DNA from 3 places in the Halomonas qinghailakensis genome. Region 1 is predicted to be linked to each of the others. Evidence: predicted binding sites of a transcription regulator. Region 1 holds the regulator's gene; each other region holds the start of a gene.
What was found. Region 1 encodes sigma-54, which starts transcription at its own class of promoters, with help from an activator protein. Its sites were predicted from a motif close to TGGCACNNNNNTTGCTNT; they were not measured.

Region 1 (7,601 bases):
CTACAGCTGAGACAGGTACCCTAAATACGGATACACAGGCACTCACATTAGCCGGCTCTGCCCAGCTGCTCTCACCTGATGAGGGCTGGCAGCTCAATACAGAGTTATTACATTATAATGGCGTCACGCGTCATGCCTGGAGCGATTCCAAAACAGTGCTACAGCAACCGCCTCAGCGCCTTGACGCATCACGCATGGATATATGGCTAGATGATAGCCAGATTCGCTTAACCAATAACGTGCGCGGCACTCATCCGCCTGCCACTCGTTCTCCGTAGGAGCCGCAATGAACGCTCTCATTCGTACAGCACTCTTCACCATTGCGCTACCCCTCTCTGCGGCAGCGCTACCGGTCATGGCACAAAGCCAAGCCCCTGTAGAAGTAGAAGCTGACCGGTTAGATCTAGACCAACGAGCGGGCACCGCCGTGTATTTTGGGAATGTCGATATTCGGCAGGGCAATATGCAGCTGCGCGGCAATCGCGTTGAAATCCAGCGCAATGATGCTGGCGAACTATCGCGCGCCGTGGCAACCGGTGAGCGAGCCTATATACGCAACCAACCCGAAGGTCAGGCTAGCCCGATGGAAGGCTGGGCAAAGCGGATTATCTATCATGTGGCCGAACGCCGAGTAGAACTGATTGATCAAGCCGAACTTACCCAGCAAACAGATCGTTTTCAGGGCGGCCGATTAGAGTATTTCATTGACCAAGGCGTGGTTCAGGCCCGCTCTGACGTGAGTGGCGGTGAGCCACAACGTATCCGAATGACGCTTCAGCCAGAACAATAGGGAGCGCCCAGTGGCGACAAATAGCGCAGAGCCAGCACCTCAGACCACATCATCAAAACCAACATTCGAAGAGGCGCCGATAAAAACACTCTATGCCCATCACTTAGCCAAAAGCTATAAACGCCGTCGCGTGGTTAAGGACATAAATTTAGAGATCTCTCAAGGCAGCGTCGTCGGTTTGCTTGGCCCTAACGGCGCAGGCAAAACAACATCGTTTTATATGATTGTCGGCCTAGTAAAGTCTGATGCAGGAAAAGTAGGCATTGATGGGCTTGATTTAACGCATGCTCCTATGCACGAGCGCGCCATGGCAGGGATTGGCTATCTGCCTCAAGAAGCCTCTATTTTTCGCAAACTATCCGTTGCCGATAACATCATGGCAATCTTGGAGACTCGTAAAGCACTTGATCACAGCGCCCGCGAACAACGTCTTGAGACGCTACTGGAAGATTTTCATATCACCCACATTCGCGACAATTTAGGTATGAGCCTTTCAGGTGGAGAGCGTAGACGTGTTGAGATTGCTCGCTCCCTCGCAACAGAACCTGCCTTTATTTTGCTTGACGAGCCGTTCGCTGGCGTCGATCCGATCTCAGTAGGCGACATTAAAGCAATTATCCGAGCACTTAAAAAACGTCATATAGGCGTATTGATTACTGACCACAATGTGCGAGAAACGCTGGATATTTGCGATATCGCCTATATTGTTGGCGACGGTCACATCATCGCTAGCGGCCCGCCACAAGAAATTCTCAACAACCAAAAGGTAAGAGATGTTTATTTAGGTGCTGATTTTCGCCTGTAAACAACCACCTGCCTGAAAAATTGTGTCTGTGGCATGCTTATTGCACTTGCACCAAACCATAACTCGCACTAGGGTGGAGCTTTCTGATAAACGAGTGGTTCTCAGATGGTCATGAAAGCTTCTCTTCAATTGCGTATCGGCACACAGCTGACCATGACACCCCAGCTGCAGCAGGCGATTGCCCTGCTGCAGCTATCAACATTGGACCTTCGTCAAGAAATTCAGCAAGCACTTGATGCCAACCCAATGCTTGAGCAGGAAGACGAATTCGGCGAACAGGCTGTTAGTGAACCCCAGGAAACGGAATGGTCCGACAGCATTCCTAACGAACTCTCCACTGATAGTGACTGGTCAGACACTTATCAGGATCTAGGCAACCATAGCAGCGGCGGCGAGGGGCCTGATTTTGAACGTCAAGCCGCTGGTCAAAGCTTACATGGCCACCTACTTTGGCAGCTCGCCATGACGGATTTCTCCTCTCGCGACCATGCCATCGCAGAAAGCCTTATAGATGCTCTGGATGCTAATGGCTATCTAACTCAGCCCCTCAATGACATCCGCGAGGGGCTTAAGGCCCAAGGTCATGAAGGGCTTAGCCAGCGTGAAGTTGAAACAACCTTACTGCGTCTTCAACAGTTTGAACCCACCGGCGTATTTGCTCGTGATCTGCGCGAATGTTTAATGTTGCAGCTCGCCTCACTACCGGAAGATACACCGCTGCTTATGCCTGCCAAGAGGCTAGTGCGTCAATTTCTTGAAGCGCTCGGTAAGGATGATGTGCGTTTGTTAAAGCGACGTTTAAGCTTGGGTGATGATCAGCTAGATGATGTAATTCGTTTGATCCGCAGCCTTGATCCTCGCCCAGGCAGCGCATTTGGAGACACCGATGACAGCTATGTAACGCCAGACCTAGTGGTTCGCCATGACAACGAAGGCTGGCACCTGGAACTAAACCCAGAAGCACTGCCACGACTGCGTATTCAGCCTGACTACGCAAGTCTTATCAAACGGGCTGACAAAAGCCAGGATAACCAGTTTTTAAAGGAGCACCTTCAGGAAGCGCGCTGGCTAATCAAGAGCCTCTCAAGCCGAAACGATACGCTACTGCGTGTTGGCCGAGAAATTATCGCTCGCCAGATAGGCTTTCTGGAACACGGCGAAGAAGCTATGAAGCCGTTAATTTTAGCGGATATCGCAGACGCTGTGGAAATGCATGAATCTACTATTTCCAGGGTCACCACCCAGAAATATATCCATACCCCGCGCGGCGTATTTGAACTCAAATACTTCTTTTCCAGCCAAGTGAGCGGGCAAGACGGAGGTGACAGCCACTCTAGCACCGCCATCCGTGCACGAATCAAAAAACTGGTGCAAGATGAACCGCCTGGCAAACCTCTCTCAGACAGCCGTCTTGTATCGCTTTTGGAAGAGGGAGGCATTAATGTAGCGAGGCGTACAGTGGCCAAATATCGCGAGTCGATGGGCATTCCTTCTTCCAGCGAACGTCGCCGCTTACGCTGATAAAACAGCGCTAAAGAGACAAAGTCTGTTTAAGGGCTTTGCAATAGCGCAAAAAGGGTTACAATCGAAGAACAGTCCGACGGATAAGGAGCACGTCAATGCAAGTAAATATCACTGGTCATCACGTAGAACTGACTGACGCCTTGCGTGACTATGTTAATGAAAAGCTGGAACGCGTTGAGCGCCATTACGACAATATTACTACCGTACAAGTGACCTTATCTGTTGAAAAGGAGCGCCAGCAAGCTGCCTGCACGCTGCATGCTGCCGGTGCAGACCTACACGCAGAAGCATTAGATAATGACATGTATGCAGCCATTGATGCGCTAGCAGACAAAATTGATCGTCAACTCGTTAAACATAAGGAAAAAGCACAAGCTCGCGCCCAAGGCGCAGGCGTGCGTTAATTCAATGACGTTGGAAACTATCCTCCCCCCAGAGCGCGTTCTCTATGACGTTCCTGGGGGCAGTAAAAAGAGGGTGCTGGAGTTTTTCAGCACCTTCATTGCACAAAACATCCCAAGTTTAGACAGCCAAGAAGTGTTTAGCCGTCTTATTGGACGCGAACGCCTAGGAAGCACAGGAATAGGCAACGGAGTTGCTATTCCTCATGCACGTAGCCCTCATTGCAGCTCGCCCATCGCTGGCTTTTTAAAGCTTGCTGAGCCGGTAGATTTTGATGCTATTGATGGTGATCCAGTCGATCTTGTATTCGTGCTATTGGTGCCTGAAGAGGCAGACGACACCCACTTAGCATTATTAGGTCAAGTGGCGTCTATTATGAATAACGTCGACACACGTCAACAACTGCGTAAATCCACAAGCCAGCGTGAGCTTTTAGAACTCATCACAGCGAAAATACGCGAGCAGCCTGTTACCTAGATGGCCCACCGCTAAGCACTACACGCTAAACTAACGTTTATCCCCATTTTGATTGGCATGCCAAGAGAAAATCTATGCAACTGGTGATCATTAGCGGCCGTTCAGGGTCCGGTAAATCTATCGCCTTACAAGCGTTAGAAGATCTTGGCTATTACGCCATCGATAACTTACCTGCCATGCTACTTGGCTCCCTAGTAGATGAACTGCGTGAGCAAGGAGAGCGCACTCAGCTAGCGGTCAGCATTGATGCTCGCAATCTACCAGCAGCTTTACAGCAATTGCCGACAATGCTCGAGGCTTTACGCCAGAAAAGCATTCACTTTCAAGTTATCTATCTCACTACGGATGCTCGCATACTTCTTGAACGCTATTCTGCTACGCGGCGGCGACACCCGCTAACCCGGGATAGTGATATGACGTTAGAAGAAGCAATTGATAAAGAAGAAGAAACCCTGCTCGACATTCGAGATCTCGCAGACCTAATGATCGACACCTCTCGCTTATCGGTTCACGATTTGCGACGCCGAATAACAGATCAGGTTGCCCAGCAGCGAGAAGATAGACTTACCCTTACGTTTGAATCGTTTGGCTACAAACGCGGCGTGCCGCTCGATGCAGATCTAGTCTTTGACGTGCGCTGTCTACCAAACCCCTACTGGGATCCTACGTTACGCCAATATACTGGGCGCGATGCTAAAATCGTTACTTTCCTAAGTGGTTATTCCATAGTGGAAGAGATGAGTAATGATATTCAGGTATGGTTGGAAAAGTGGTTGCCTGCCTATCAAAATAGCCAGCGTAGCTATATGACGATTGCCATTGGCTGCACCGGTGGGCAGCACCGCTCTGTTTACATGGTAGAAGACTTAGCGCAAAAGCTAGTTAGGCACACAGGCGAGGTTCAACTCCGCCATCGTGAACTAGGGTTGCAGTACACCCTAAGTGAAACGTTGCCTTTTGCGCCCACATCTTCAACCAGCGAAACATAAGCACAACAGCAATAACTAACGCCTTTTCTTAACGACCCCACTCGGCAAAAAGGAACCAGAGTGCCTGAAAGAACGTTAACACTCACTAACCAGCGCGGTCTTCATGCCCGTGCAGCGACGAAACTCGTCAAGTGTGGCCAACAATTTTCGGCCAATATTCACGTCTACAAACAACAGCAGATGGCAGATGCCGCTAACATTATGTCACTGCTGATGCTGGCCGCCCCCTGCGGCACCGAGTTGAGAATACATGCTGAAGGAGACGACGCCGAACAAGCATTAGAAGCTATAGAAGCGTTGTTCGACGCGCGTTTTGATGAAGAGCAATAATGTCAGGTAACATCTACTGCAAGTAATTCGCCACACAGCTGGCTTCATTAGTTGTTAAGCTTGTTACTAGCTACCCGCAATGGTCATTGCATCAATTAGCCAGCTACCCGTGTGAATGCTGCCACGGGTGTCTGTGTCATCGCCAACGGCCACTAAGCCCGCAAACATGCTATTCAAGTTACTAGCGATAGTGAACTCCTCGACAGGATGCTGCACTTCGCCGTTTTCAATCCAGAAGCCTGCGGCACCTCGTGAGTAATCACCTGTTACGCCGTTAACCCCCTGCCCCATTAGTTCAGTCACCCAAATGCCACGACCCATCTGTTTTAGCAAATCATCCCGGGACGTTAGCGGTGCTAGTAAACGTAAATTGCGCGCCCCGCCTGCATTGCCCGTGGATTGCATTCCCAAGCGCCGCGCACTGTAAGCAGACAACATATAACTTGCCACCGTACCTTGCTCAATAAAGCGGTTATTGCGCGTTTGAACGCCTTCTGCGTCAAACGGCGAACTAGCTGACGCTCCCACTTCCATAGGCCGCTCTTCTAAGCCAAACCAGTTTGGGAATAGCGAGCTACCTAAACGGTCACATAAGAAAGAGGATTCACGATAAAGTGCCCCGCCTGCCAATGCCCCCATCAAGTGGCCTATCAAACCGCTAGAAAGTGACGGATCAAACAGTACTGGGAAAGTACCTGTTGGCGGCCGTTGAGCGCCTAACCGACGTAGAGTGCGTGACGCCGCTTCGCGGCCCACCTCCTCAGGTTCTCGAAGCATGGCAGGATTTCGCGCTGACGTGTAATCATAATCACGCTGCATACCCTTCTCATCTTGGGCAATCAACATACAGGAGAGTGAATGACTGCTGCCCTTCTGGGTGCCCAGAAAACCATGGCTATTAGCATAAACACGAACGCCTTCGCCACTCGATAGTGAGGCACCTTCTGACTGATGAATACCCGCTACGTCACGCCCGGCTTTTTCACACGCTAGCGCCAGATCAATGGCCTCATCTGTTGTTAACGCCCAGGGATAGTGCACTTTAAGATCAGGTAGATCAGTGGCCATTAGCGCTGCATCCGCCAAACCAGCGGCAGGGTCCTCCCCCGTATAACGGGCAATGGCTAAGGCTTTTTCTACGGTCGCTTTAATTGACGCGCTGCTGGCGTCGGTAGACGAGGCACTGCCCTTGCGCTGACCAACGTATAGCGTAATGGCAATTCCCTGGTCGCGTGAAAGCTCGACAGTTTCTACTTCACCAAGACGTACGCTTACTCCAAGGCCTTGATCTACACTGGCGCCTACTTCAGCAGCATCTGCGCCTAATTTTTTTGCCAGCGCCAGCGCTTCTTCAGCACGCTGTGTTAATAATACCTGCTGGGCCGCTGCATCAAATGCTTGTGCCATATTGGCCTCCTTTTCGCCTGAATCGCATTGGCGAATCAATGTTATGGTCGCAGCCTGATATAATGCTGCAAACGAAACTAATTAGTGAGTTCTAGTATGCCTAAGCAACGCCCCGAGCCCTTCGATAGTGATGAACAAGAAGAGCGCCCCAGTAAGTCTCAACTCAAGCGCGAAATGCATGCCCTTCAGGCGCTTGGCGAAACGCTGATCGCTATGAAACCCGCAGAGCGAGCAAAATTTCCGCTTTCTGACGACATGTTACGCGCCATAGAAGAGACATCGCGTATACGCTCTCATGAAGGCCGCCGTCGCCATATGCAATATGTCGGCAAGCTTATCCGCAAAGAGGATCTTGCTGCCATACAAGGTGTTTTCGATGCTATCGAGCAGGAAAAAGAACAGCGTGACCATGCCTTTCACCGACTAGAAAAATGGCGCGACCGGTTAGTTGACGAAGGTGACAGCGCTGTTGATCTATTTTTGGCAGACTACCCAAACGCTGACCGCCAGGTCATACGACAATTGGTGCGCAATGCACGCAAAGAGCGTGAGCAAAGCAAACCGCCAACCAGTTCACGCAAGCTATTTAAACACTTGCGTGACACCCTGGCCCTATAAGCCCTTCATGATGATTGGGTACCGCCCACGGTCAGCTCATCCAACTTAAGGGTGGGCTGGCCGACGCCTACCGGCACCCCCTGCCCCTCTTTGCCGCAAACACCAATTCCTGTATCCATTTCCATATCATGGCCGATCATTGAAACACGCCCCATAGCTTCAGGGCCGTTGCCAATTAAAGTGGCCCCTTTCACCGGCGCAGTAATTTTGCCATCTTCAATGAGGTAGGCTTCGCTGGCTGAAAACACAAACTTGCCTG
Region 2 (7,601 bases), 1.3 Mb from region 1:
GTTGTTTATCTGACATCGCTCAGCTCTCGGCCTTTTGAGTTAACACTATTTTTGTGGGGCACCCATGTTCGTCAGCATAACTAAACCGACTAGGCGAGGTACATAGCGCTAATTTTAAAAATCAGGCTTTAAGGCCAGGTCTTCATAATCAAGTTTCAAGAACTACCTATCCATAACTACCTATCCATAACTATCTTTCTAGAACTATCTTTCTAGAACTAAAAAGGCCTCCCGATAGGGAGGCCGAAAGAACACGCCAGCTCACTTCATTAGCGCAGGCTTATTTCTTAACGCTAAACTCAGGGTAGGCTTCAAGACCACACTCGGCGATATCGACACCTTCATACTCTTCTTCTTCGCTAACGCGAATTCCCATGATGGCTTTCAATACCAGCCAGACCACAAGACTTGCCACGAATACCCAGCCAAAGATACCGACGATACCAATCAGCTGTGCACCGAAAGAAGCATCACCATTGGTCAGCGGCACTGCTAATACACCCCAGATACCCACAACACCGTGTACCGAGATTGCACCCACTGGATCATCAAGTTTCAGCTTGTCCAACGTGACAATAGAGGCGACGACGATCACACCACCCACAGCACCAATCACAGCAGCGCCCAGTGCAGAAGGAGACAGCGGATCAGCGGTAATCGCCACTAGACCTGCTAACGCGCCGTTCAGTGCCATAGTAAGATCAGCTTTACGGAACCACAGCTTGGCAAGAATCAGTGCCGCTAGAACGCCACCCGCAGCGGCTGCGTTGGTGTTCACAAATACTTGAGCAACGTTGTTGGCAGAGCTGATATCAGACATTTTCAGCTCAGAGCCACCGTTGAAACCGAACCAGCCCATCCACAGAATGAAGGTACCCAGGGTCGCCAGCGGCATATTTGCACCTGGAATCGCATGGATAGAACCGTCTTTACCGTACTTACCTTTACGTGGGCCAAGCACTAAGACACCAGCTAAGGCAGCGGCTGCACCAGCTAAGTGAACAATGCCGGAACCCGCATAGTCAGAGTAACCCACTTCAGACAACCAGCCGCCGCCCCATGTCCAGTAACCAGATACTGGGTAGATAAAAGCTGTCATCACCACGGCGAAGGCCAGGAATGCCCACAGTTTCATACGCTCGGCAACCGCACCCGACACAATCGACATGGCGGTTGCGACAAACACTACCTGGAAGAAAAAGTCAGAGCGCATGGAGTAATAAGGTGCATCGTCACCACCAGCCGTCACCGCATCAACGCTATTTTCAGTGCCAATCAGGAAGCCAAGGTTAGGTAAGAAGCCTCCCGCGCTGCTGGAATACATGATGTAGTAACCCACCAGTAAGTACATGGTGCAGGCAATCGCAAACAGCGCGATATTTTTGGTCAAAATCTCGGCGGTATTTTTTGAACGCACCAAACCCGCTTCAAGCATCGAGAAGCCAGCGGCCATCCACATTACGAGCACGCCGCAAATTAAGAAGTAAAACGTATCGAGCGCATAGCTCAAATCAGCTAACTCATTCATGAGGTGTTCCCCGTTGTACTAAGAGAAGTTATACGTAAAAACAGTCCGGAAAGTGTTGATCACACAGCGTCTGCGCCGCGCTCACCGGTACGAATACGGATCACATCTTCTAATGGCGTTACAAACACCTTGCCGTCGCCAATTTTGCCACTGTTAGCTGCGCTGCAAATGGCGTCGAGAACGCTCTCCAAGCGCGCATCATCGACAGCAACCTCTACTTTTACTTTAGGTAGGAAATCGACCACATACTCCGCGCCACGGTAAAGCTCGGTATGCCCTTTTTGACGGCCAAAGCCTTTGACTTCAGTAACCGTAATGCCCTGAACGCCGTTATCGGCGAGCGCTTCACGAACGTCGTCAAGCTTGAATGGCTTGATGATAGCGGTGATGAGTTTCATCCCGGATCTCCCCTGCTGGATTAGGTAGCGGCAGCGCCGCCCGAGTTAAGTACTTACCTCGTCAATGCGCATACCGTGCCACTCAATTTTTTTTGCTTAAAAGTCAGCAGGTTGTTTCACATAATTTAAGATTATCTAACAGGGAGTCAGGCATAGCAGCATTTGCCATTAGCTGCTTGCACCATAAAAGAACATTAACAAAAGCGAGACGCTTCATTTCGATGCAGCAAACCAATTGCGAAAGGACTGAAGCTAAATTGCAAACGACGCATGCGTATTGGCGACGGGTTGCGTATCCTTATTAATAAGCAGTGCACATTTATGCGTGGACATTTAAGGAGAGAGCGATGGCGCCTCAAGATCGCATTAGCCGTTTAGCCCAGCAAATCGGGGATCGTCTGCAAAACGCATCCCAAGCCCCAGAAGACATTCAAAAGGGCGTACAGCAGGTGGTACGCGGTGCCTTTGACCGGCTGGAACTGGTGTCACGGGAAGACTTTGATATTTTGATGGATGTACTACAGCGCACGCGCTCACGCGTTGAAGCGCTGGAGCGGCAGGTAGCCAGCCTTGAGGCAGCAGTGGAAGCCTCTACGTCTACAAGCAACACCCCTGTTGAAGCAGAAGCACCACCAGCGCCCGTTCAACCACAAGGTACTAGTGCTAACAGTACTGAGCCGCCTAAAACGGATACTCCAAAGTAAGCAACATCCGTTTGCCAGCGGTGAGAGATACCAGCTGCTGGCTTCTTTATCTATTTAGCCACCATCACCATCACTCACAGTCGAAATGATGGTGACGGTGCGTCTATACGCCAATGTTGAGCACCAATAAAGGGCAGCCAAACGAAGCAGCCGCACATTGTTGCATCCAATCGCGAAGCAACTGCACCACGCTGCCCTCACCGTTTGGCGCCAGCGATTGATAAGGGCGCTCAGTGAATCTTGATCTGGTAAAGCACGCAGTAGATCACCGGTAGTACGATAAGGGTGAGTAGCGTGGCGACACCGAGACCACCAATCAGCGCGACCGCCATGCTGGCGAAGAATGCATCACTAATCAGCGGGATCAGCCCTAGCATGGTAGTCAGCGCAGCCATGGAAACGGGCCGGACACGACTAATGGCAGCGCGTACTACAGCGTGATAGCGATCTTTGTGCAGTGGTAGCTGCACATTGATCTCTTCTACCAGCACAATGGCATTCTTGATCACCATCCCAATCAAACTCAGTGTGCCCAGCAACGCCATAAACGAGAACGGCATCCCAGTTATCAGAAGTGCAGCGACTACCCCGACAATGGTCAGCGGTACCAAAAACCAGATCGCCAGCGGCTGACGGAAGTTGTTAAACAACACCACCGTGATGATAAACATCATTACCAAGCCAAGTGGCAGTGAGGAAAATAGACCGCTCTGTGCTTCACCAGCAGTCTCAAATTCACCGCCCCACTCAAGTCGGTAACCGGGTGGCAGGTCAAGCGCCTCTACTTGCGGTCGAACCTGAGCCAATACACTAGCCGCAGTCACGCCACTGAGCGGGTCGGGTTCACCATATACTGCTAGCATGCGTTCGCGGTCACGGCGCATCATCAATGGGTCAGCCACCTGGGTCGTCACATCGCGCATCACTTGGTCTGCAGTGATGTAGCGCCCCTGTTCAGCGCTCCATACGTTAAGTGATCCGACGTTATCGATATCATTGCGCTGCTCGGGTATGGCCCTGGCAACAATCGGGATAAGGTCACTGCCGTCACGATAAATGCCCACCTGACTACCACTGGTACTTAGCGCCAGTGTGGCCGCCAGATTCTCACGGGTAACGCCCAGCCGTCGCGCTGTGTCTTCGGCAAAAATTGGCACCACGGCCTGAACACGGTTACGCCAGCTAGTGCGTACGCTGACCATATTGGACGTATCACTAAACAGGGCTGCAACTTGTTCACCTAGCTGGCGTAAGACAGCAGGATCGCTGCCGTATAGCCTTGCTTCAATTTTCGCTTTCGGAGCAGGGCCAACTTCCAACGGGGCAATTTTATAGTCGATATCACTGTGATCACGTTCAAGCACCGCTTCAACATCCGCCATGCGCGCTTGCTGCGTGACCTTGTCATCAGTTTCAATTATTAGCTGCGAATAGCTGGCATAACGGTCTTCCGGCGCATAGGTTAGGGTAAAGCGCTGGGCACCGCCGCCAATAACGGTGGTAAGGTGGCGTACACCGTCCATGTCCATGACCACGTCTTCAAGTTCAGCGACCCGCCGTTCAGTTTCCAGAATATCGGTGCCTTCTGGTGTGCGGTAATCGACAAAGAAGAGAGGCGTATTCGAGGCAGGGAAGAAGGCATTCTTGACGGAACCAAAACCGACAACCGCGCCTGCCAGTATTACCAATACCAGCCCAATCGTCAGCCAACGCAGCCGGATACCCGCCACAATCACACGGCTAAATACGCGGTACACCACGCCTGTATAGGGGTCTTCGTCTGTGCTGCTAGGGGCGACATTGCGAAACAGCAGCTTGAAATAGAAAGGCGTGAGCGTCAGCGCTGTTAGCCAACTTAACAGCAATGAATACAGCAACACATAGAACAGCGAGCCGATAAATTCACCGGTGGTATCCGGCGACAACCCAATTGGTGCAAACGCCGCCACTGCAATCAGCGTGGCTGCCAGCAGCGGCCAAGCGTTTTGCTTAACCACCTGATGTGCCGACTCACGAATACTTTGGCCGCGCTTAAGGCCTACTAGCATGCCTTCGGTAACCACAATGGCATTATCGACCAGCATACCCAAGGCGATAATCAGCGCACCCAGGGAGATTTTCTCCAGTTGCAAGCCGTGGATACGCATCAACATAAAAGTGCCAATAATGGTGATCAGCAGAATAAAGCCCATCAGTAGACCGCTGCGCCAGCCCATAAACAGCATTAGCACTACAATAACGATGGACACCGCCTGAAGCAGGCTGATTAGAAAACCGGATACCGCGTCATCTACCACGCTCGGCTGGTCATAGACCACATTAAGCTCCATACCCAACGGCGAACGTGCCTCCAGTTCCTCTAGCCGTTGATCTAAGCGGGCACCTACTTCGACCACGTTAACGCCACTTTCAAACGAGATGCCTAGGGAAATGGCCGGCCGCCCCATATCGCGATAGAGCAGTTGTGGTTGCTCGGCTAAGCCACGGGAAACCTCCGCGATATCGCTCAACCTCACTAACTCACCGTTGCCTTCACTGACGATGAGCGCACGTAAATCATCAATATTGGCAGAACTACCCGACGGCGTTACCCGGAAACGCTGGCCTCCCTGCTTTAAGTGTCCCGAATCGACTACCGCATTTTGCGTATCAAGCAGTTGTTGGAGTGAACTTAGAGGGATGTTCAACGCACGTAGCCGCTCTCGGTCAACTTCTATGAAAATGCGCTCTTCCCTGACCCCCGCCAGCGACACCTTTTCAACCCCCTCCACCAAGGCGAGTTCACGCTTAAGAAACTCGGCATGACCTTTTAAGTCAGGCATGGCGTAGCCATCCCCGGTCAGGTTAATCATCAGACCGAAAACATCGCCAAAATCGTCATTAACACGAGACTGACTCGCGCCTGGCGGCAAGGCAGCTTGAGCATCGCCCACTTTGCGGCGTAGGGAATCCCAAAGCTGTTGCAGCTCATCGTTTTGAACCGTGCTTTGCAGTTCAACGGTGATCTGCGAAAACCCATCAGAACTCACCGAACTGATGCGTTTGATCGAGGGCATTTCTTGAATGGCTTCTTCCAGCGTTGAAGTAACTTCCTGCTCTACTTCTTCTGGTGTAGCGCCAGGGTACTGGGTAGTGACCAGCGCATTGCGAATGGTAAATTCAGGAAACTCAAGCTGCCCCATACCCGTGAAAGCCAGCGACCCACCTACGAGTAGCACCACGGTCATTAAATAACTAGCGGCCCGGTGGCGTAAGAAGTAATCAACCATCTTATAGCCCCTGTTCCTTGACCCATGGCGTTACCCGCACTTCCGTACTAACGCGATGGGCTCCCGCCGCCACCACACGATCATTCGCGTCCAGCTCACCACTCACCTCTAGTCCCTTAGATGTCAAACGCCCCACCTCAACTGGCACTGCCTCTAAACGGTCAGGTGATTGAAAACGCCACACCACCGCCTGCTCTGGACTATCAGCGAGATAGCTAATGGCCTCAGGCGGCAAATGCCACACGGCATTGTCGGACGCTGGTAACAGCTGGCCTAAATCAAGCCGTACGGTGGCGCTCATACCATCGAGCAGCGTGATATCGTCTGGCTGCGGCAGCCGGAGTGTTACCTCATACGCAAGGCTTTGGGCACTGGCTTGAGTGGTGTACGACGCTAGTTGCGCAAGATAAGGTTTTTCGCTGTTGCCAAACCGCACTTCAAAGGCCATCGCCGTTTCAAAGGGTGAAACACTGTCACTGCGTGGTATTTGCTGAACAATTTGCTGTGGTAAATGAAAGACCACATCAAGCTGCCCTGGCTGCTGAATCACCGCCACCGTTTCTTGCACTTGAACGATCTGCCGGTTATCTACGGGCACCTGAGCAATCACGCCATCATAAGGAGCGCGTAGCTGGGTGTTTTCTAGCTGTTCTTCAGCTTGCTCAAAAGTCGCCCGAGCAGCACGCCATTCCGCCTCTGACTCATCAAACCGAGCCTGGCTGATCGCACCGCGCTCTAAGGTGTAACGCATACGCTCGCGGGTTGCTTGCGCCAACTCTAACCGCGAACGGGCGCTGTCCAACTCGCTGCGCACGTTACGATCATCAATACGGGCGATGAGAGTGCCTTCCGTTACCTGCTGGCCTGGGCTCACGTTAACCTCTAAGAGCTCGCCCGCCATGCGAAACGACAGATTGCTGCGTGTAGTGGCTTCAACCCGCGCAGGAAACTGGCGCTGCAGCGCTGCGCCAGACGCTTCCAGTGTGATCAATTTCACCGGCCGGGGAGGTTGTTCATTCTGATCCTCGGCATCAGCGGCACCCGCCACCAGCAGCAGGACCAGCAACGCTGGAAGTAATCGAATCACAGTGTTACGCACAGCGGACTCCTCGGCGGTGTTATTAATACGCAGTCAGGGGAAATTTCACTGACATTCATGAATGTCAGTTAACGTGTATACTAATAGCCTACTGGCGACTTTGCCATTCAGTAATGCCAAAATATGGGCACTTTTTTGTTAGGAGCTGCTATGTCACGCCGCAAAGCTGAGGCTGAACGCACCCGCGAGGCCATACTTGATGCCGCAGAAACTCAGTTTCTCGCCCAAGGCGTGTCGCGCACTACCCTGGCCCATATTGCGGCGGCAGCGGGGGTTACCCGCGGTGCGATTTATTGGCATTTTGAGGATAAAGCGGCCGTATTTAATGCCCTGCTTGAGCGTGTTCGCGTGCCGCTTGATGAGATCGTCGATGAAACAGTGCTTCGTTTAGGCAATGCTCCGACTCAGTGTTTACAGGGAATTGCCCACAGTGCACTCCGCGCTATTTGCTATAACCTTCCGCTGCAGCGCGCCGCGACCATTGTGCTGCACCGCTGCGAAAAGTTAGAAGATGACCATCCGCGTATCAGTATGATTACCCAACTATCAGAGCATTCAAAAGCGCAGGTAGAACAGCTCTTCGAACAGGCTAAGCTAAGCGGC
Region 3 (7,601 bases), 400 kb from region 1:
CGATGTTCAACGACTTCTACATCTACTTGCACAGTAGCTCCGCCAGCGTTGGGCTGGGTCATTACGCTACCGCCTCGCGATACCAGTTCGCTTGTTAATAGCGTACGAAAACCGCGCTCAAACTCGCCACCGTAGTAAGCATTCATTGACGCGTGCTCTTGCGCCGGGATATGCAGATCCCTAAAGCGAACGTGCTCACTGCGTAGAATGCCTGCTGCTTCGTGCTGAGCGAGTACTTCCCAGTGTTGAGCTGCCTGCATACGCTGCTGCTCACTATAAGGATAGGTGGTCGCAATGGGAGCTTGTGATGTGTTGGCATAGAAGCAGCCACTTAACATTAGGCTCGCCAGTCCGATAAAGGCAGGGCGCAATAGTTGAACCATGGATGATGACCTTGTTGGTAATGACAGCGTTTTAGAGGGCATCGTTTTTAAAGACATCGTTATTGAAGATACCGTTTTTGAAGGCCTGGCCCTCGATGCCACGGTTATTGATGGGATAGGTCGGATGCGCACCTGATAGTTCCTTCTCGCTACGAAACGGCTTTTGATAGACTAGTTTGCCATGCTTACCCTAGATCGGCCACGAGGTTAAAAACTTGAATGAGTGAAAACACCCATGCTTGAAGACCACCGCGCTGGTCCGCGTCATGATTCATTGCTAACCGCCTATCCAGAAGATGAAAGTAATAGCGGTTGGATGATTAGCTATATCGACATCATGACGCTACTGGTAGCGCTGTTTGTCATCATTATTGCGGCGGCTGATGTTACTAACCCATCATGGTTTCAACAGGAAGCTTCTGATGAGTACAGCTACGAGGCAGCGCCAGCCATAGAAGTGCCATTGCCTGCCGCACTTGCTGAGCGTCGTGAGCAGCGCGCGATAATGGGCGTGCTGCCTAGCGATGCGCTCAGTCCGCTTGCGATCAGTGCTGCGTTAGGCGTAGCAGGCTTACCTAAGGCGCGCGCTGTTGTTGAGGGCGTGCCGCCCCTATTAGCGCGAGCTAAAGAAGTGTCGGCAATTGAAGAAGCATCAATAGAGACAGCGCCATCAGACTTAGCGCCATCGATGGTTGCTAGTGGGCTTCCGCAGTTGTTGCTGCGTTCTGATGAGCGTCAGTCAGCTTCGCCGTTCGCGGATTACATGGTCGTGCTCACTGACCGTCCCCCTGTCAATGTACAAGCAGTATCAGATAACGCGATCAGTAGTGCATTAGCGCTTGATGAGCGATTGAAGGAGCGTGTGGAAGCATCGACGTATCTACCTAACTTAGAAGGCGTGGAAGTTTCCAGGGTTGCTGAGGGTATCAGCTTGCGAGTGCAAGATCGGCTGCTATTCCCCTCTGCCGATGCTCAGTTAACAGAGGGTGGCACCTCGCTAGTAGGGTCGCTGATGGAAACCATTCAGCGCTTTGAGGGCGAAGTCTGGGTGGAAGGGCACTCCGATAGTCAGTCTATTAATACGCCTGAATTTTCATCCAACTGGGCGCTTTCGAGTGCGCGGGCGATTGCGATTGTTGAAGCACTAGAAGCCGCAGGCGTCGCCCCAGAGCGTTTACGAGCGGTAGGGTTAGCCGCAACCCAACCATTGGAAGATAACGCTACGGTTGAAGGGCGAGCGCGAAACCGGCGCGTTGAGGTTGTTATCCACGTGGACTAATGTTCTTTATAGATGAATGTTCTCCATAGTCTAATGTTCTCTATAGTCGAATATGCTTTGGGGTAAACATTTACGTAAGTATTTAGCAAAAAAAGCCCGCCGGGGGAGGCGGGCATGAAAGGGCTTGGCTCACTGCAGCCCACTGACATCAGGTGAGGGGTGTACAAGGTTGTCAGTGGGTACAATTCGAGTATAGCTATTTGTGAGCTTTTGCCAAGGGTTTGTCGCATTTTTTTGTTTTTTTATATGCACTGTTTTAGTGCGCTTAGATTGCGTTGTTTTGGTGCTTGCAAAAAGATGGCTGTTCTTGATGGCTTAACTTAATGATTTTTAGAATTAAAATGGTATTGGCATATAAACTGCTTAGTTGCTTGTCTACAAGTGAGCGTGCGTAACGACATTTAAGATTTGCAAAAGGTGGTGCTATGACCGAACACACGCGTACTGCGTTACCCAGTAATGCTCAGTCACCCAGTGACATGGACCCCGCGCTTCAGCCGCGTTTGGTAGTCACTGATTTAGACGGTTCACTGTTAGATCACCACAGCTATGACTTTTCACCTGCTAAACCTTGGCTTGCCCGTCTTAAACAGCTAGGTGTACCGGTCATACCGGTCACTAGCAAAACCCGCGCCGAACTTATACCCCTGCGTGAAGCCCTTGGGCTAACAGCGACTCCCTTTATTGCTGAGAATGGTGCCGTCATTGGTTTACCGCCCGGCTGGTGTCATGCACGACTAGACCGGCCTGGTAATGGCCTAGACGGGGTGGTTGTTAAACAAACGGGTGTCGATAGCGGCTTCATTAGAGCGCGCTTGAACGTTTGGCGTAAGCGCTTAAACATTCGTTTTACTCGCATGGGGGACTTAAGCCTGCAGCAAGTGATGGAATTGACCGGGCTTGATAAAACCCGCGCGAAAGCTGCGCGGCAGCGAGAGGGGAGTGAACCGTTTATTTGGGAGGACAGTGAGGCTGCACTTGAAACGTTCCGCATTGCGCTGCAAGGCGATGGCCTTGAACTCACCCAGGGCGGGCGCTTTTGGCATGTGATGGGGCGGCTGTCTGATAAAGGCGGTGCAGTAGAGTGGCTCATCAAACGATTTACTGCTTTACGAGGCAGTCAGCCGCTTACATTAGGTCTGGGCGATGGCCCAAACGACATCACGATGCTGGAAACTGTTGATCAAGCCGTAGTCATTCGAGGCTGTCACGCGCTCAACGTCGAGCCGCAAAATAGCGTGCTATATCGGACACATGCAACCGGGCCAACTGGTTGGGCTGAGGGAATAGACCACTGGTGGGGGCAAGATGAGGGTGGGCTAAAAATAGCACCCACCAATGAAGCCGCTGCATCAGTTTAACAAGCCACGGGAGGCTAACGTATGAGTGATTTTCATCAAAATGGTGTGATTACCGATTTTCACAACTTAACCCGTCGGCCGGTTGAAGCGCTTGAACAGGAGCTTTGCCAGTTTGCCAAGCGCCGCCCAATGGGGCTGATATTACCCTCGCTTTTTTCTGAACTGGAAGGACCAGCACTGTCGGCCATTGTGGATGAGCTGGTGAAAGTGCCTTATCTCAATGAAATTGTCATTGGTTTAGACAGGGCAGATCGTGACCAGTTTTTATATGCGCGCGAGTTCTTTTCACGCTTACCCCAGCACACTCGCATTTTATGGAATGACGGCCCGCGTTTACGCGCCATCGACCAAGAATTAGAGAGCCACGGCTTAGGGGCTTTAGAGCCAGGGAAAGGAAGGAACGTATGGTATTGCGCTGGTTATGTGCTGAGTTCAGGCCGTTCCAGCGCTGTTGGTCTTCACGATTGCGATATTCTTACCTACGACCGAGGCCTTCTGGCAAGGCTTATGTATCCCGTCGCGAACCCCCGGTTCAATTACAGTTTTTGTAAAGGCTACTACCCGCGTATCGCTGAAGGAAAGCTCAATGGGCGCGTTTCTAGGTTAATGGTGACGCCGCTGTTACGGGCTTTGAAAACCGTCTGTGGACCGCTGCCTTATTTGGATTATCTAGACAGTTTCCGTTACCCCTTGTCCGGCGAGTTTGCTATGCGCAGTGACGTACTTGAAGGTATACGCATTCCCGCTGATTGGGGATTAGAAATCGGCGTTTTGTCTGAGCTGCAGCGCAACTACTCGCATCGTCAGCTGTGCCAGGTTGATATTGCTGACGCCTATGATCACAAGCATCAGCCCATTAGCGAAGAGGATGCAACGGGCGGTTTGAACCGAATGAGTCTGGATATCGCTAAAGCGCTGTACCGGAAGTTGGCTACCCAAGGGATTAGCTTTAGCAGTGAAGATTTTAGAACCCTTAAAGCGACTTACTACCGGTTAGCATTAGACCTCATTGAAGCCTACGATCACGACGCGACGATGAATGGGCTAAGTTTGGACCGCCATTGTGAAGAACAGGCGGTAGAGTTATTTGCCAGTAATTTGCTGGAAGCAGGCAACCTGTTTTTAGACAACCCCCGCGAGCGTCCTTTTATTCCCAGCTGGAACCGTGTGCAGGCGGCTATGCCTGACGTACTAGCTCGCATGCATGAAGCAGTTGAGCTTGATAACCAAGGTAAAGTGTAACGTCTTAAATCGCCTAGTTCGTCATTCCATAGATTAGCATTAGAGAGTAACAGCACCTCGCAGGCAGCGGGGTGCTGTTTTTTTTTGCAAAATCGATTCTTTCAATAGTGCTTTTATATCTCACTATGCAACTTAGCGATGCGCAACCTTGACCACACTCAAGAAACGGTTTTAAATTCCAAAGAAGTATAAACATATAACCATTTATGGTCTATGATGAGTGCACAGCAGCATCACTACTTGCCATTAGTTGGAGGCATAGCATGCAACGCCCGATCGTTACCCATTTTTTTGATGAACCCACCAACACCTTTAGTTATGTGGTGCAGGATCCTGATAGTCATGCCTGCGCTATCCTAGATTCGGTGCTGGATTTCGACTACGCCGCAGGGCGTACAGATGTACGTTCTGCAGATGACATTATTGAATTTATTCGCGATAACCGTCTTGAAGTGGCATGGATTTTAGAAACCCATGTGCATGCTGATCACCTCTCAGCAGCGCCCTATTTGCACCAAACGCTGGGTGGAAAAACGGGGATTGGCGCACGTATTGTCGATGTGCAGGAAATTTTTGGTAAAGCGTTTAATGCGGGCACCGAGTTTGCTCGAGACGGCAGCCAGTTTGATGCCCTATTCAATGAAGGTGACACCTTCACTATTGGCAATCTTCAGGGCTACGTTCTGCATACTCCGGGCCATACGCCTGCCTGCCTAACCTATGTAATAGGCGATGCGGCTTTCGTTGGCGACACACTGTTTATGCCAGATTATGGTACCGCCCGCTGTGACTTTCCCGGCGGTGATGCACGCACGCTATACCGCTCTATCCAAAAAGTGCTGGCGCTACCGGCGCAAACACGGCTGTTTTTATGCCATGACTATAAAGCACCAGGTCGAGACGTTTACCAACACGAAACCAGTGTTGAAGAGCAGCGTGAGGCGAATGTTCATGTGCACGAAGGCATCAGCGAAGACGAATTCGTAAAAATGCGCACAGAACGGGATGCCACGTTGGGTATGCCTAGGCTCATTATCCCGTCAGTACAGGTCAATATGCGCGCAGGCGAAATGCCGCCTGCCGAGGATAACGGCGAGGTCTACCTGAAAGTACCCATCAACCGTTTTTAACTGATTTATAAACTAATTTTTATTATTAAGGAGCTAAAGATGAAAGCAAATGTTGGCGGTATCGATAAAGTGGCGCGAATCGTTGTCGGTCTAGTGCTAATTGTGCTGGCAATCACCGGCACTATTGGCGTGTGGGGATGGGTTGGCATTGTGCCGCTTGCCACAGGGCTATTTAATTTTTGCCCGCTGTATCCTTTGCTGGGTATCTCAACCTGCAAAAACAAGCATTAATTACAGGCAAGGAGTGTAAGCCGTGGACTGGATGGCAAGCCTGCAAGGGCTCGTTGGTGGTGTGTTGATAGGGCTATCAGCGGTATGGCTGATGGGAGCCTTAGGGCGCATCGCTGGCATTAGCGGCATCATCGGAAACTTAATAACCCAGCGCCCTCAGGGCGACAGCGCTTGGCGGCTGGCCTTTTTGGTTGGACTGATCAGTGGTCCGTTGCTAGTCATGGCACTAGGTGGTGGGTTAGGTAATGTAGCCGATGCCCCCGGTTCAGTGATTGGTGCACCAGCAGGGGGTGTACCGCTGATGCTGGTGGCAGGGCTGCTAGTAGGCCTCGGTACTGGGCTTGGTAGCGGCTGCACCAGTGGGCATGGCGTTTGTGGCTTGGCACGTCTATCAACCCGTTCCATGGCCGCCACCGGCGTATTCCTACTTGTCGCGATAGCGACCGTTTATGTAACGCACCATGTGATCGGAGGTGGCGCATGAGCGAGATAAGTAAGCGTACTCATGCCGTGAAAAACAGGGGGGTCGTGAAAATTGCGGCTGGCTACCTCGCGGGGTTGCTTTTTGGACTTGGGCTTGCAATCTCTGGCATGACGGACCCAGCGCGAGTGATTGGCTTTTTAGATGTGGCTGGCGCTTGGGACCCCACACTGATGTTTGTGTTAGGGGGGGCGGTCGTTACCGCATTCGTGGGTTACCGGGTTGTCTTTGCTCGTGGTGAGCCATTATTTAGCGGCAGTTTTCAATTGCCTACGAAGCAAACACTCGATGGTAAATTGTTGGGCGGCGCAGCGCTGTTTGGCATCGGCTGGGGCCTTTCTGGCTATTGTCCTGGCCCTGCTATTGCGTCTGTAGGTGGGTTGTCTATACCTCTACTGGCGTTATTGATTGCGATGGTAGCAGGCTGGTTTATCGCAAAACGTATCAGCTAAAGCATCACATATCGTCCGTTACTATCGCCCTTGTCTGCCCAGACAAGGGCGTTTTTATAGCTGGTTTTTATAGCTGGTTTTTATGAACAGATTGATGACACAGCCCGCTAGCTTAATGCTGGGTTAATGTGTATTTGCCATGCTAGCTGCAATAAAAGGAAAACCGCTTATGCACGTCTTGCTCATTGAAGATGACCCGCTTGTCGCATCAGGAATACGTTCCGGTTTGATGATGTACGACTTTGTCGTCGATCATGTTTCCACGATTCAAGCCGCGCGACAAACCATGCAGTCAGTTACCAGCGATCTAGTCATTCTTGATCGTGGCCTTCCCGATGGTGATGGTCTTCAGTTACTGCAATCGTGGCGCGAGCAGGGTATTGCCACTCCGGTATTAATGTTGACAGCGCGCGATGCGATACGAGACCGCGTCGATGGATTGCAGTGCGGGGCCGACGACTACTTGGTAAAGCCCTTTGATCTTGATGAGTTAGTGGCACGCCTCCATGCGTTGCTTAGGCGAGTATCTGGTCGTAGCCAGGGCCTAACGGTCCATGGCGCGTTAACGCTAGATCCTAATGCGCGTGAAGTAAAAGTTTCTGGTCATCTAGTAACGCTATCGCGGCGAGAGCTGGTGCTTTTGGAGGCCTTTTTGCATTCGCCGCGTAGCGTGCTCTCTGCCGATCAGCTTAAAGATAGTCTTTATGGGCTGAGTGATGATGTAGAGAGCAATGCGCTAAACGTGCATATCCACCATCTGCGTAAAAAACTCGGCAGTGGAGTTATTGAAACGGTGCGAGGGTTGGGCTATCGGTTAGGCAAACCTGAGGCGGTTCATCTTCCAGGCTCACCCCATAAGGGGCAGCAATGAGTTTGCGTGCTCGCCTATTACTCACCCTGGGGGTGTCGCTAGCGTTGCTGTGGGGCGTTGCCGCCGCTTGGTTGCTCAGTGATTTAGAAAAAAAGTTTGTGGAAACACTAGACCAGCGCCTTGCCCAATCCGCTCGAATGGTAGCGGGCTTGGTGCTTCAACTGCCTGAAG

Region 2: a site for sigma-54 is predicted at 1,990-2,007, ahead of M0220_RS09055 (P-II family nitrogen regulator). Genes of this name have one in related genera too.
Region 3: a site for sigma-54 is predicted at 2,011-2,028, ahead of M0220_RS13110 (HAD-IIB family hydrolase). Genes of this name have one in related genera too.

The regions. Positions count from the first base shown of each region.
Region 1 covers NZ_CP096973.1:3,238,733-3,246,333, reverse strand. Annotated here, with positions in the region: gene lptC (LPS export ABC transporter periplasmic protein LptC) at 1-278, shown strand, start outside; gene lptA (lipopolysaccharide transport periplasmic protein LptA) at 287-790, shown strand; gene lptB (LPS export ABC transporter ATP-binding protein) at 870-1,595, shown strand; gene M0220_RS14715 (RNA polymerase factor sigma-54) at 1,701-3,116, shown strand; gene hpf (ribosome hibernation-promoting factor, HPF/YfiA family) at 3,215-3,523, shown strand; gene ptsN (PTS IIA-like nitrogen regulatory protein PtsN) at 3,528-3,998, shown strand; gene rapZ (RNase adapter RapZ) at 4,073-4,987, shown strand; gene M0220_RS14695 (HPr family phosphocarrier protein) at 5,048-5,317, shown strand; gene pmbA (metalloprotease PmbA) at 5,384-6,724, opposite strand; gene yjgA (ribosome biogenesis factor YjgA) at 6,821-7,342, shown strand; gene tldD (metalloprotease TldD) at 7,348-7,601, opposite strand, start outside.
Region 2 covers NZ_CP096973.1:1,909,194-1,916,794, reverse strand. Annotated here, with positions in the region: gene M0220_RS09065 (DUF3800 domain-containing protein) at 1-16, opposite strand, end outside; gene M0220_RS09060 (ammonium transporter) at 281-1,528, opposite strand; gene M0220_RS09055 (P-II family nitrogen regulator) at 1,588-1,926, opposite strand; gene M0220_RS09050 (accessory factor UbiK family protein) at 2,274-2,630, shown strand; gene M0220_RS09045 (efflux RND transporter permease subunit) at 2,861-5,899, opposite strand; gene M0220_RS09040 (efflux RND transporter periplasmic adaptor subunit) at 5,901-6,998, opposite strand; gene M0220_RS09035 (TetR family transcriptional regulator) at 7,149-7,601, shown strand, end outside.
Region 3 covers NZ_CP096973.1:2,840,169-2,847,769, forward strand. Annotated here, with positions in the region: gene M0220_RS13095 (hypothetical protein) at 1-383, opposite strand, end outside; gene M0220_RS13100 (hypothetical protein) at 382-519, shown strand; gene M0220_RS13105 (OmpA family protein) at 619-1,662, shown strand; gene M0220_RS13110 (HAD-IIB family hydrolase) at 2,088-3,023, shown strand; gene M0220_RS13115 (glycosyltransferase family protein) at 3,045-4,265, shown strand; gene M0220_RS13120 (MBL fold metallo-hydrolase) at 4,529-5,395, shown strand; gene M0220_RS13125 (YgaP family membrane protein) at 5,435-5,626, shown strand; gene M0220_RS13130 (YeeE/YedE family protein) at 5,649-6,110, shown strand; gene M0220_RS13135 (DUF6691 family protein) at 6,107-6,559, shown strand; gene M0220_RS13140 (response regulator) at 6,729-7,430, shown strand; gene M0220_RS13145 (ATP-binding protein) at 7,427-7,601, shown strand, end outside.